Regions from separate parts of the Rhodococcus ruber genome, predicted to be linked through region 1. Evidence: riboswitches for the same ligand, from Rfam matches in the RefSeq annotation. Region 1 holds a riboswitch; each other region holds the start of a gene.
What was found. Region 1 has a riboswitch for S-adenosylmethionine ahead of F1734_RS18580 (bifunctional o-acetylhomoserine/o-acetylserine sulfhydrylase). Riboswitches for the same ligand answer to the same signal wherever they lie in the genome.
Positions count from the first base shown of each region.

Region 2: another riboswitch for S-adenosylmethionine. It lies ahead of F1734_RS01060 (ABC transporter substrate-binding protein); the one in region 1 lies ahead of F1734_RS18580 (bifunctional o-acetylhomoserine/o-acetylserine sulfhydrylase).
Region 3: another riboswitch for S-adenosylmethionine. It lies ahead of F1734_RS04610 (aminotransferase class V-fold PLP-dependent enzyme); the one in region 1 lies ahead of F1734_RS18580 (bifunctional o-acetylhomoserine/o-acetylserine sulfhydrylase).

Region 1 is NZ_CP044211.1:4,008,207-4,011,476, reverse strand. It holds gene F1734_RS18580 (bifunctional o-acetylhomoserine/o-acetylserine sulfhydrylase) at 1-1,251, opposite strand, end outside; SAM riboswitch class IV at 1,338-1,453, opposite strand; gene F1734_RS18575 (NADP-dependent isocitrate dehydrogenase) at 1,720-2,937, shown strand; gene F1734_RS18570 (exodeoxyribonuclease III) at 3,023-3,270, shown strand, end outside.
Region 2 is NZ_CP044211.1:216,108-219,377, forward strand. It holds gene F1734_RS01050 (NtaA/DmoA family FMN-dependent monooxygenase) at 1-63, shown strand, start outside; gene F1734_RS01055 (MFS transporter) at 76-1,497, shown strand; SAM riboswitch class I at 1,543-1,634, shown strand; gene F1734_RS01060 (ABC transporter substrate-binding protein) at 1,839-3,270, shown strand, end outside.
Region 3 is NZ_CP044211.1:982,649-985,918, forward strand. It holds gene F1734_RS04605 (Pls/PosA family non-ribosomal peptide synthetase) at 1-1,532, opposite strand, end outside; SAM riboswitch class IV at 1,779-1,894, shown strand; gene F1734_RS04610 (aminotransferase class V-fold PLP-dependent enzyme) at 1,961-3,270, shown strand, end outside.

The DNA of each region.
Region 1 (3,270 bases):
GCGGACCTGGCCGGGGGTGACGCCGGCGGCGAGTTGTTCGGCGGCGGTGAGCTGGGAGTGGGTGGTCGAGGCGGGGTGGATGACCAGCGAGCGCACGTCGCCGATGTTGGCGACGTGGCTGTGCAGGGTCAGCGCGTTCACGAACTTCTTGCCGGCGTCGACGCCGCCGGCGAGTTCGAAGGTGACGATCGCGCCGGTCCCGCGCGGGGCCAGGGCCCGGCCGCGCTGGTGCCAGGGGGAGGAGTCGAGGCCGGCGTAGGCGACGGCGGTGACCTCGGGGCGGCGGGCGAGGAAGTCGGCGACCCTGCCGGCGTTGGCGACGTGGCGTTCCATGCGCAGGCTCAGGGTCTCGAGGCCCTGGGCGATGAGGAAGGCGTTGAACGGGGAGACCGCGGCGCCGAGGTCGCGCAGCAGTTGCACGCGGGCCTTGAGGGCGTAGGCGGGGGCGCCGAGGTCGGCGTAGACCACGCCGTGGTAGCTGGGGTCGGGGGTGGTGAACTGGGGGTGGCGGGCGGTGCCGTCGGGTCCGGGGGCGGTCCAGTCGAAGGTGCCGCCGTCGACGATGACCCCGGCGATGGCGGTGCCGTGGCCGCCGAGGTATTTGGTGGCCGAGTGCACGACGATGTCGGCGCCGTGCTCGAGGGGGCGGATCAGGTAGGGGGTGGCGACGGTGTTGTCGACGATCAGCGGCAGGGCGTGCTCGTGGGCGACGGCGGCGACGCCGGGGATGTCGAGGAGGTGGTTTTTGGGGTTGGCGATGGTTTCGCCGTAGAAGGCGCGGGTGGTGGGGCGGACGGCGGCGCGCCACTGGTCGAGGTCGTCGGGGTCGTCGACGAAGGTGACCTCGATGCCGAGGCGGGGCAGGGTGTAGTGCAGCAGGTTGTAGGTGCCGCCGTAGAGGTAGGGGCTGGCGACGAGGTGGTCGCCGGCGGCGGCGAGGTTGAGGAGGGCGTAGGTCTCGGCGGCCTGGCCGGAGGCGAGGAGCAGGGCGGCGACGCCGCCCTCGAGGGCGGCGATGCGTTGTTCGACCGCGTCCTGGGTGGGGTTCATGATGCGGGTGTAGATGTTGCCGGGTTCGGTGAGGCCGAACAGGGCGGCGGCGTGGTCGGTGTTGTCGAAGGTGTAGCTGGTGGTCTGGTAGATCGGCAGGGCGCGGGCGCGGGTGTCGCCGCCGGCGGGCTGTCCTGCGTGGATCTGCTTGGTCTCGAAGCTCCAGCCGTCTTCGCGCCGGGTGTTCTCGCTGTCGGTCATGATGTCCTTACTGGCCGTGGTCGGGAGGTCGGGGCGGCTAGTGACGACAGCTCATGATCACAACCCTCATGACGAATACCTCCATCGGACCGGCTTGTCGTGCGGCGTGTCGCCGGACGACCGGGTCATCACCCGGAGCACCCCACCCTGGCCGGAGGGTTGCCGACCAGCAAGCCGGGGCTTCACGCTGGTACTCATGACCTGGCGCGAGTCTAGCGGCTCGGACGGACGCTTCGGTAGGCGACCCGTGCCTGCCGGGAGAGGGCGCCTGAGCAGGTGAAAGTTACCCGCGGGTAGCCGGGGGTGCGCTTGGCGGACCGGGGCGATAGCAGTACGCTCGTCTTGTTTGGACCGTGTTCCGCACGTGTGAGCACGCCATAAATGGTTCATTGAGCCGACCACGATCGCACCCACAAAGTGGGATCGACTTGGGACCAGGGACACTTCCTAGGAGGACGCGAAGCGCACATGTCCAAGATCAAGGTTGAAGGAACGGTCGTCGAACTCGACGGCGACGAGATGACCCGCATCATCTGGCAGTTCATCAAAGACAAGCTGATCCATCCCTACCTGGATGTGAATCTCGAGTACTACGACCTCGGCATCGAGCACCGCGATGCGACCGACGACCAGGTCACCGTCGATGCGGCCAACGCCATCAAGAAGCACGGCGTCGGCGTCAAGTGCGCGACCATCACTCCCGACGAGGCCCGGGTCGAGGAGTTCGGCCTGAAGAAGATGTGGCGCTCGCCCAACGGCACGATCCGTAACATCCTGGGCGGCACCATCTTCCGTGCCCCGATCATCATCTCGAACGTGCCGCGCCTGGTGCCGGGCTGGACCAAGCCGGTCATCGTCGGCCGTCACGCCTTCGGCGACCAGTACCGCGCCACCGACTTCAAGGTCGACCGCCCGGGCACCGTCACCATCACCTTCACGCCGGAGGACGGCTCCGAGCCGATCCAGCACGAGGTGTGCCGGATTCCCGAGGACGGCGGCGTCGTCATGGGGATGTACAACTACAAGAAGTCCATCCAGGACTTTGCGCGGGCCTCGCTGTCCTACGGCCTGCAGCAGAACTACCCGGTCTACCTCTCGACCAAGAACACGATCCTCAAGGCCTACGACGGCATGTTCAAGGACGAGTTCCAGCGGATCTACGAGGAGGAGTTCAAGGCGGAGTTCGACGCCGCCGGACTCACCTACGAGCACCGTCTCATCGACGACATGGTCGCTTCCTCGCTCAAGTGGGAGGGCGGCTACGTCTGGGCCTGCAAGAACTACGACGGCGACGTCCAGTCGGACACCGTCGCGCAGGGCTACGGTTCGCTGGGCCTGATGACCTCCGTGCTCATGACCCCGGACGGCAGGACCGTCGAGGCCGAGGCCGCGCACGGAACCGTCACCCGGCACTTCCGGCAGCACCAGGCCGGCAAGCCGACGTCGACGAACCCGATCGCGTCGATCTTCGCCTGGACCCGTGGTCTCGAGCACCGCGGCAAGCTCGACAACACCCCCGAGGTGATCGAGTTCGCCCAGCAGCTCGAGGACGTCGTCATCAAGACCGTCGAGGCCGGCCAGATGACCAAGGACCTCGCCCTGCTCATCGGGCCCGAGCAGGCTTGGCTGACCACCGAGGAGTTCCTCGCCGCGCTCGACGAGAACCTCCAGAAGGCCCGCGCCTGACGCACGGACCGCACACGACGGGACGCCCCTGCCGGGGGCGTCCCGTCGTCGTTCCGGGTCGGGACCGTCCGCTACGGTGACCGGCGTGCCTCATGTCGTCTCCACCGTCAACGTCAACGGTGTCCGTGCCGCCGCCGGCAAGGGCCTGCTCGCCTGGCTGGCCACCGAGCCCGCCGACATCGTGTGCCTGCAGGAGGTGCGCGCCACCGAGCAGCAGTTCCACGCGGCGATCGCGCCGGCCCTCGATGCCGGGTGGTACGTCGTGTCGGCCGAATCGGAGGCCAAGGGCCGTGCCGGGGTGGCGATCCTGTCCCGGCGCCCCGCCGACTCCTC
Region 2 (3,270 bases), 1.7 Mb from region 1:
ACCACGCTGCGGCACAACCTCGGGCTGCGGGTGCCGGCCGATCCGGTGGCGGTCGGCGGTTAACCCACCTCCCGCGTGACACTCACCGATCGGGCGCAGACGCCCCGGCAGACGACGTCAGTGGTGCCGGTCTGTGCGGCCGCCGGCTTCACCACCCTGCTCGATTCGTCGGTGCTGAACATCGGCCTTCCCGCCTTGCGGACCGGTCTCGACGCGGGCGTTTCGCAGGTGCAGTGGATCCTGGCCGCATACTCGCTGAGCTTCGGTCTTGCGCTGGTCCCGGCAGGCCGGCTCGGCGATGTGGCCGGCCGGCGGCGGCTGTTCCTCGCGGGCATGACCCTCTTCGCGGTCATGGGGGTGTGCGGAGCTGTCGCGTCCGACCCCTGGACGGTCGTCGCCGCACGGGCCGGTCAGGGGGTCGGGGCGGGCCTGATCAGCGCGCAGGTGCTCGGGATCCTGGCCGAGAACTACACCGGCCCGGCGCGCGCCCGGGCCCTGGCCGCCTACAGCACGGCCGGAGGCCTCGCCGGGCTGTGCGGTCCACTCGTCGGTGGGCTGGTGCTCGGCGCTGCACCCGGGGACTACGGGTGGCGTGTTCTGCTGATTCTCAACGTGCCGTGCGCACTCGTCACACTCGTGCTCGCGGCCCGCCGCCTGCCCCCGGATCGGGGACGACCGTCGGCCCGCAGCGGGGTCGATGCCGGGGGCCTCGCGCTGCTCGCGGCGGCCACGACGCTGGTGATGGTGCCCGTGGTCTCCGAACCGGGTCCGGTGGGTGCGGTGTTCGCCGTCGGGGGAGCGGCGGTCTCACTCGCCACCTTCCTATGGTGGGAACGCCGTGTCGCCGTGCGCGGCGGCAAGCCCGTGCTGCTTCCCGAACTGACCGGATCCGGCGGATACATCCTCGGCACCTTGGTCGCACTGTTCTGGTTCGGTGCGGTGCTGTCCCTGAACACCGTCGTGAGCCTGTACCTCATCGAGGGGCGCGGCTATGCCGCGGTCCAGGCCGCCGCCGTGCTGTCCGCCGCCGCCGCGGCGATGGCCGTCGCCTCGGCCGTGGGGTGGCGGGTCGTCGCGCGATACGGCCGGGTGACGGTCGTCGTGGCGGTGGCGGCCGAGATCGCCGTCGTCGGTGGCTACGCCGCCGCTGTGCGGCACGACGCCACGATGCCGGTGTTCGTGGCGCTGGCCGCTCTGTCGGGCCTCTCGGGTGGATTCGTGGATGCACCCAACCGGGCGCTGACGCTCGAGTCGTCCCCGGCGGGCGGTCACGGTGTCGCGGCCGGGTTCCTGCAACTGTCACAGCGGTTGTCCGCGACGGTCGCCCTCGCCGCGGTGTCCGGCCTGTATCTGTCGGCGCTGGCGACGGACGGGGACGACTTCGCCGGTGCCGCGTCGGCCGGCCTCGCGGTGTGCGCCGCCATGCTCGCGGTGTCGCTGCTCTGTGCGCTCGCCGACCGGCGCCGTCGTGCCGACGCCGGGTTTCGATCACGGTGAGCGAAAGGGTTCTCCGAACTCGTTCGCAACGCGTACGGTCACCGGGAACCATCCAGAGCGACCGAGAGACCCGGCTCGACGACGTCGCAGCAACCCCCTGCCGCAGGTGAGGGTGCTACCGCCGGGAACGATGGAGGAGAAGGCATGGCAGGCGAGGGGTTCGTGGGCGCGTGGGCGCGCCTGCACGTCGACCTGTGCCGTCAGTGCTCGGGCCTCTGTCGCCCCCGATCCTGTCGCGCCTGAGCGGCGCAACCCAGTCGAAGAACTACGACCGTCTGCCCGGCCGGTGGCATCGCGAAGCGCGGTGCCATCGGCGCCTCACGAGATCATGGAGTTCCCCGGTGCCTGTTCCGTTCACCTCTGCCGCCCGACGTCGCGCCGTCGCGGGCGCCACCGCCGCAATCCTCACCGGTGGGCTCGCCGCGTGCGGCGCCGACACGGCGGGCACCTCCTCCGGTGGCGGCACCCCGCAGCCCGGCGGCACCCTGCGCTACGGCCTGTCCCAGGCCCCCACGTGTGCCGATCCCGCGCAGGCCGGCAGCAACCAGACCATCTACGTCGCCCGTCAGATCGTCGACTCGCTCACCGATCAGGACCCCGGGACCGGTGAACTGAAGCCGTGGCTCGCCGAAAGCTGGGAGGTGAACGGGGACGCCTCGGCGTTCACGTTCCGGCTGAAGGACGGCGTGACATTCAGTGACGGCACCCCGTTCACCGCGGAGTCGGTGAAGAAGAACTTCGACGCGATCGTCCAGACCCTCACCGGCGCCAAGGCAGCGCTGGCGGCGAGCTACCTGTCGGGGTACACCGGCACCACGGTGCTCGATCCGCTCACCGCCCAGGTGTCCTTCGCCGGACCGAACGCGCAGTTCCTGCAGGCGTCGTCGACGCTGCAACTCGGCTTCCTGTCCGACAGGGACGTCGCGAAGTCCGCGGAGGAACGCTGCGCCGGCGACCTGTCCGGCACCGGTCCCTTCGTCTACGAGGACTACCAGCAGGACAAGTCCGCCACGCTGGTCAAGCGCACTGGATACTCGTGGGGATCCGACGTTTTCGCGCACGACGGCGAGGCCTACCTCGATCGCATCGAGTTCACGATCGTCCCGGAGTCCGGTGTACGCACCGGCAGCCTCGCATCCGGCCAGCTCGACGCGATCAGCGATGCGCTGCCGCAGGACGCTTCCCAGATCGAAGGCAGCGGCGGACGGATCCTCACCACGCCGAACCCGGGTGTCCCGTTCGGTTTCCAGCCGAACGTCACCCGTGGCGTCCTGACCGATCCGGCGGTGCGCGCTGCGATCGTGCCGGCCCTCGACCGCCAGGAACTCGTCGACACCGTCCTCGGCCCCGATTTCCGGCCCGCGACCAGTACCCTCGCCTCCCGCACCCCCGGCTACGCCGCACTCGACGACGTCACCTACGACCCGGCGAAGTCGAAGTCGATCCTCGACGCCGCCGGCTGGGTTCCCGGCCCGGACGGCATCCGCGTCAAGGACGGCAACCGCCTGTCCTTCTCGGTGCTGTTCAGTTCGGTGTTCGCCGGCAACCAGGCGATCCTCGAGCTCGTGCAGCAGCAGCTGCGCGAGGTCGGTATCGACCTGCAGCTCGACCTGGTCTCCACCCCGGAAGCCACTGCCCGGCAGGGCACGAAGGACTTCGACGCCACCTACTACAACAGCACGCGCGCCGACGGCGACATCCTGCGCACCACGTTCGGACTCGACGGGCGCAACCTCAACAACCGCGGCCCGATCCCGGCGCTGGACGAGGTCC
Region 3 (3,270 bases), 2.5 Mb from region 1:
TCGGCGGCGGCGGCCTCGGCGCCGGGCAGCGGCCACGGAAGCGCGTTGCGGTCCACCTTGCCGGAGGTTCGGGTGGGCAGTTCGTCGACCAGCGCCAGTCTCGGGACCAGGGCTGCGGGCAGCTGCTCGCCGAGGAGGTCGCGCGCGGAGGCGAGGTCGAACTCGGGATCGGTGCTGGCGATGTAGCCGACGAGGATCGAGTGCCCGGCCGCCGTCTTGCGCACGGCGGCCGCGCCGCCGGCGACGCCGGGCAGGTTCTGCAGAGCGTTGTCGACTTCGCCGAGTTCGATGCGGCGGCCGCCGATCTTGACCTGATCGTCGGCGCGTCCCTGGAACAGCAGCCCCGCGCGGTCGAGGGTGACCAGGTCGCCGCTGCGGTAGGCGCGGTCCCAGCCGAGGGTGGGCATGGGGGCGTACTTCTCGGCGTCCTTGGCCGGGTCCAGATAGCGGGCCAGGCCGACACCGCCGATGACGAGTTCGCCGGTGCCGCCCTCCGGGACGGGGCGGCCCTCGCCGTCCACCACGGCGAGATCCCAGCCGTCGAGCGGCAGGCCGATGCGGACCGGGCCGGTGCCGTCCATCGTCGCCGCACACGCGACCACGGTGGCCTCGGTGGGTCCGTACGTGTTCCACACCTCGCGTCCGGGCACAGCCAGCCGCTCGGCGAGATCCGGTGGGCAGGCCTCCCCGCCGAAGATCAACAGCCGCACCGCTTCGAGCGCCTCGGCCGGCCACATCGCCGCGAGGGTCGGAACGGTGGAGACGACGCTGATGTCGCGGGAGACCAGCCACGGTCCGAGGTCCATCCCGGACCGCACGAGGGAGCGGGGCGCGGGGACGAGGCACGCGCCGTGCCGCCAGGCGAGCCACATCTCCTCGCAGGACGCGTCGAATGCGACCGACAGACCGGCCAGCACGCGGTCGCCGGGGCCGATCGGGTTCTCGCGCAGGAACAGCCGGGCCTCGGCGTCGACGAAGGCGGCGGCGCTGAGATGGCTGACGGCGACACCCTTGGGGGTGCCGGTGGAGCCGGAGGTGAAGATGATCCAGGCGGCGTCGTCGAGGCGCGGACCGCGCAGCTGCGGCTTCGGCGACGGCGGCGCGGTGCCCGGACCGATGCCGTCGGCGGTGACGACGGCGGTGACCTGCGCTTCCCCGAACACGAGCTCGGCGCGTTCGTCGGGGTCGTCCGCGTCCACCGGCACGTAGGCCGCGCCGGCCGCGAGAATGCCCAGGATCGTCACGTACAGGTCCGCGGAGCCGGACGGCATGCGCACGCCGACGCGGTCCCCGCCACCGACTCCCGCGTCGGCGAGCCGGTAGGAGCAGGCGACGACCTCCTCGACGAGTTCGGCGTAGCTGAGGGTGACGGATCCGTCGTCGACGGCCGGAGCGTCAGGGTGGGTGTCGGCGGTGGCACGCAGGATGTCGACGAGAGTGCGCGGGGCCGGGGCATGGGAGGAGCGGAGGAACTCCTCGGGGATGCGATACGACCGATCCGAATCCGTCGTGGGCTGGGCAGGCAATCGCATGTCCTTCTCTCGGCCTGGTGGTGCGTTCGTCCGGTTATCTCACGGTCAGGTGGACGGAGGGTGAACATCGGGTGTGTCGGTGCCCACTCGCGCGGTGGATTCTTCCGCGTCCCGCAACGCCGGAATCCCGGCCCGATGTCCGGCTCGGCGTGAGAAACCGCCTCTCCCTGGGGATTCGCGTTCCGGACGACCGACGGTGCGGTCCCGGTTTGACATCCGCGCGCGCTTTTGCCATCCTCTTCCGCAGGTCACGAGAACCAGCGACAAGCCCCGGCTAGCTGGTCGGCAACCCTCCTCCGCGGTGGGGTGCTCCGGGTGACGACCTGGCCGTGTTTCCACACCGGACACGGCAAGCGCGGATTCGGACCGTGATCGTACTCGGGCGACGAGGCGACCACCGGCGAATCCCTGAACGACGAGGGAACGTCATGACTGCCGCTGTACTGACCGCCGACACCTGTATCGCCCCGTTCGCCCGGGTCACCGGATGTGATCTCCAGGTGCCCCTAGTGCAGGGCGGTACCTGCACCTACGCCAACTTCGACTACGCGGCGAGCGCGCCGGCCCTCGAAGCGGTGACCGAGCGGATCGCCGAACTCCTGCCGTACTACGCCAGCGTGCATCGCGGTGCCGGTTACGCCTCGAGGATCTCCACCACCAGCTACGAGCAGGCCCGGGAGTCGGTGGCTCGATTCGTCTGTGCCGCAGACGATCAGGTGGTCGTGTTCACCCGCAACACCACCGACTCGCTCAATCTCCTGGCCGGAGCCGTGCCCGGCGACGTGGTGGTGCTCGACGTCGAGCACCACGCAAACCTGTTGCCCTGGAAGAACGCTCGCGTTGTCGAGGCTGCGGACACCGTCGCCGAGACGGTCCGCCGGCTCGTCGCGGAACTGTGCAGCCGGCCCGCCGCGCTGCTCGCCGTCACCGGCGCCTCCAACGTCACCGGCGAGGTCCTCCCGATCGCCGAACTCGCCGACGTCGCGCATGCCTGCGGTGCCCGGATCCTCGTCGACGGAGCACAATTGGTTCCGCACCGGCGGATCGACCTCGCCGCGCTCGGCGTCGACTACCTCGCGTTCTCGGGGCACAAGCTCTACGCTCCGTTCGGTGCCGGTGCTCTGGTGGGGCGCCGGGACTGGCTCGACGTCGCGGAACCGCACCTCGCAGGGGGTGGTGCGGTCCGCGACGTGAGTCTCGGCCACACCGAATGGGCTTGCGCCCCGGCGCGACACGAGGCGGGCACGCCCAACGTGCTCGGCGTCGCGGCCCTCGCCGCGGCGTGCGACGCGCTCGCCGGTTTCGACGCCGATGCCGTCACCGCGCACGAGGAGGCGTTGTGCCGGCGCCTGCTCGACGGGTTGCGCGGTGTCGACGGTGTCGAGATCCTGCGGCTGTGGAGCGACTCCCCGGACTCCGTGGGCATCGTCACCTTCACGGTCGCCGGCTTCGAGCCCGGCGAGGTGGCGTCGTATCTGTCCGCCGAGCACGGAATCGGGGTGCGCGACGGCCGGTTCTGCGCGCACCCGCTGCTCGCCCGGGTCGGGCTGCCCGGCGGCGCGGTTCGTGCCTCTCTCGGTCTCGGCAGTTCCTCCGCCGACGTGGATCGTCTGCTCGACGCGCTGCGCACGCTCGTCGATGCCGGTCCCGGCTGGACCTACGCGAAGACCGACGGACTGTGGGGGCCGTCGCCCGAGACCCGTCCGGGCCTGGCGGAGTCCACCGCCGGCGCGGCGCA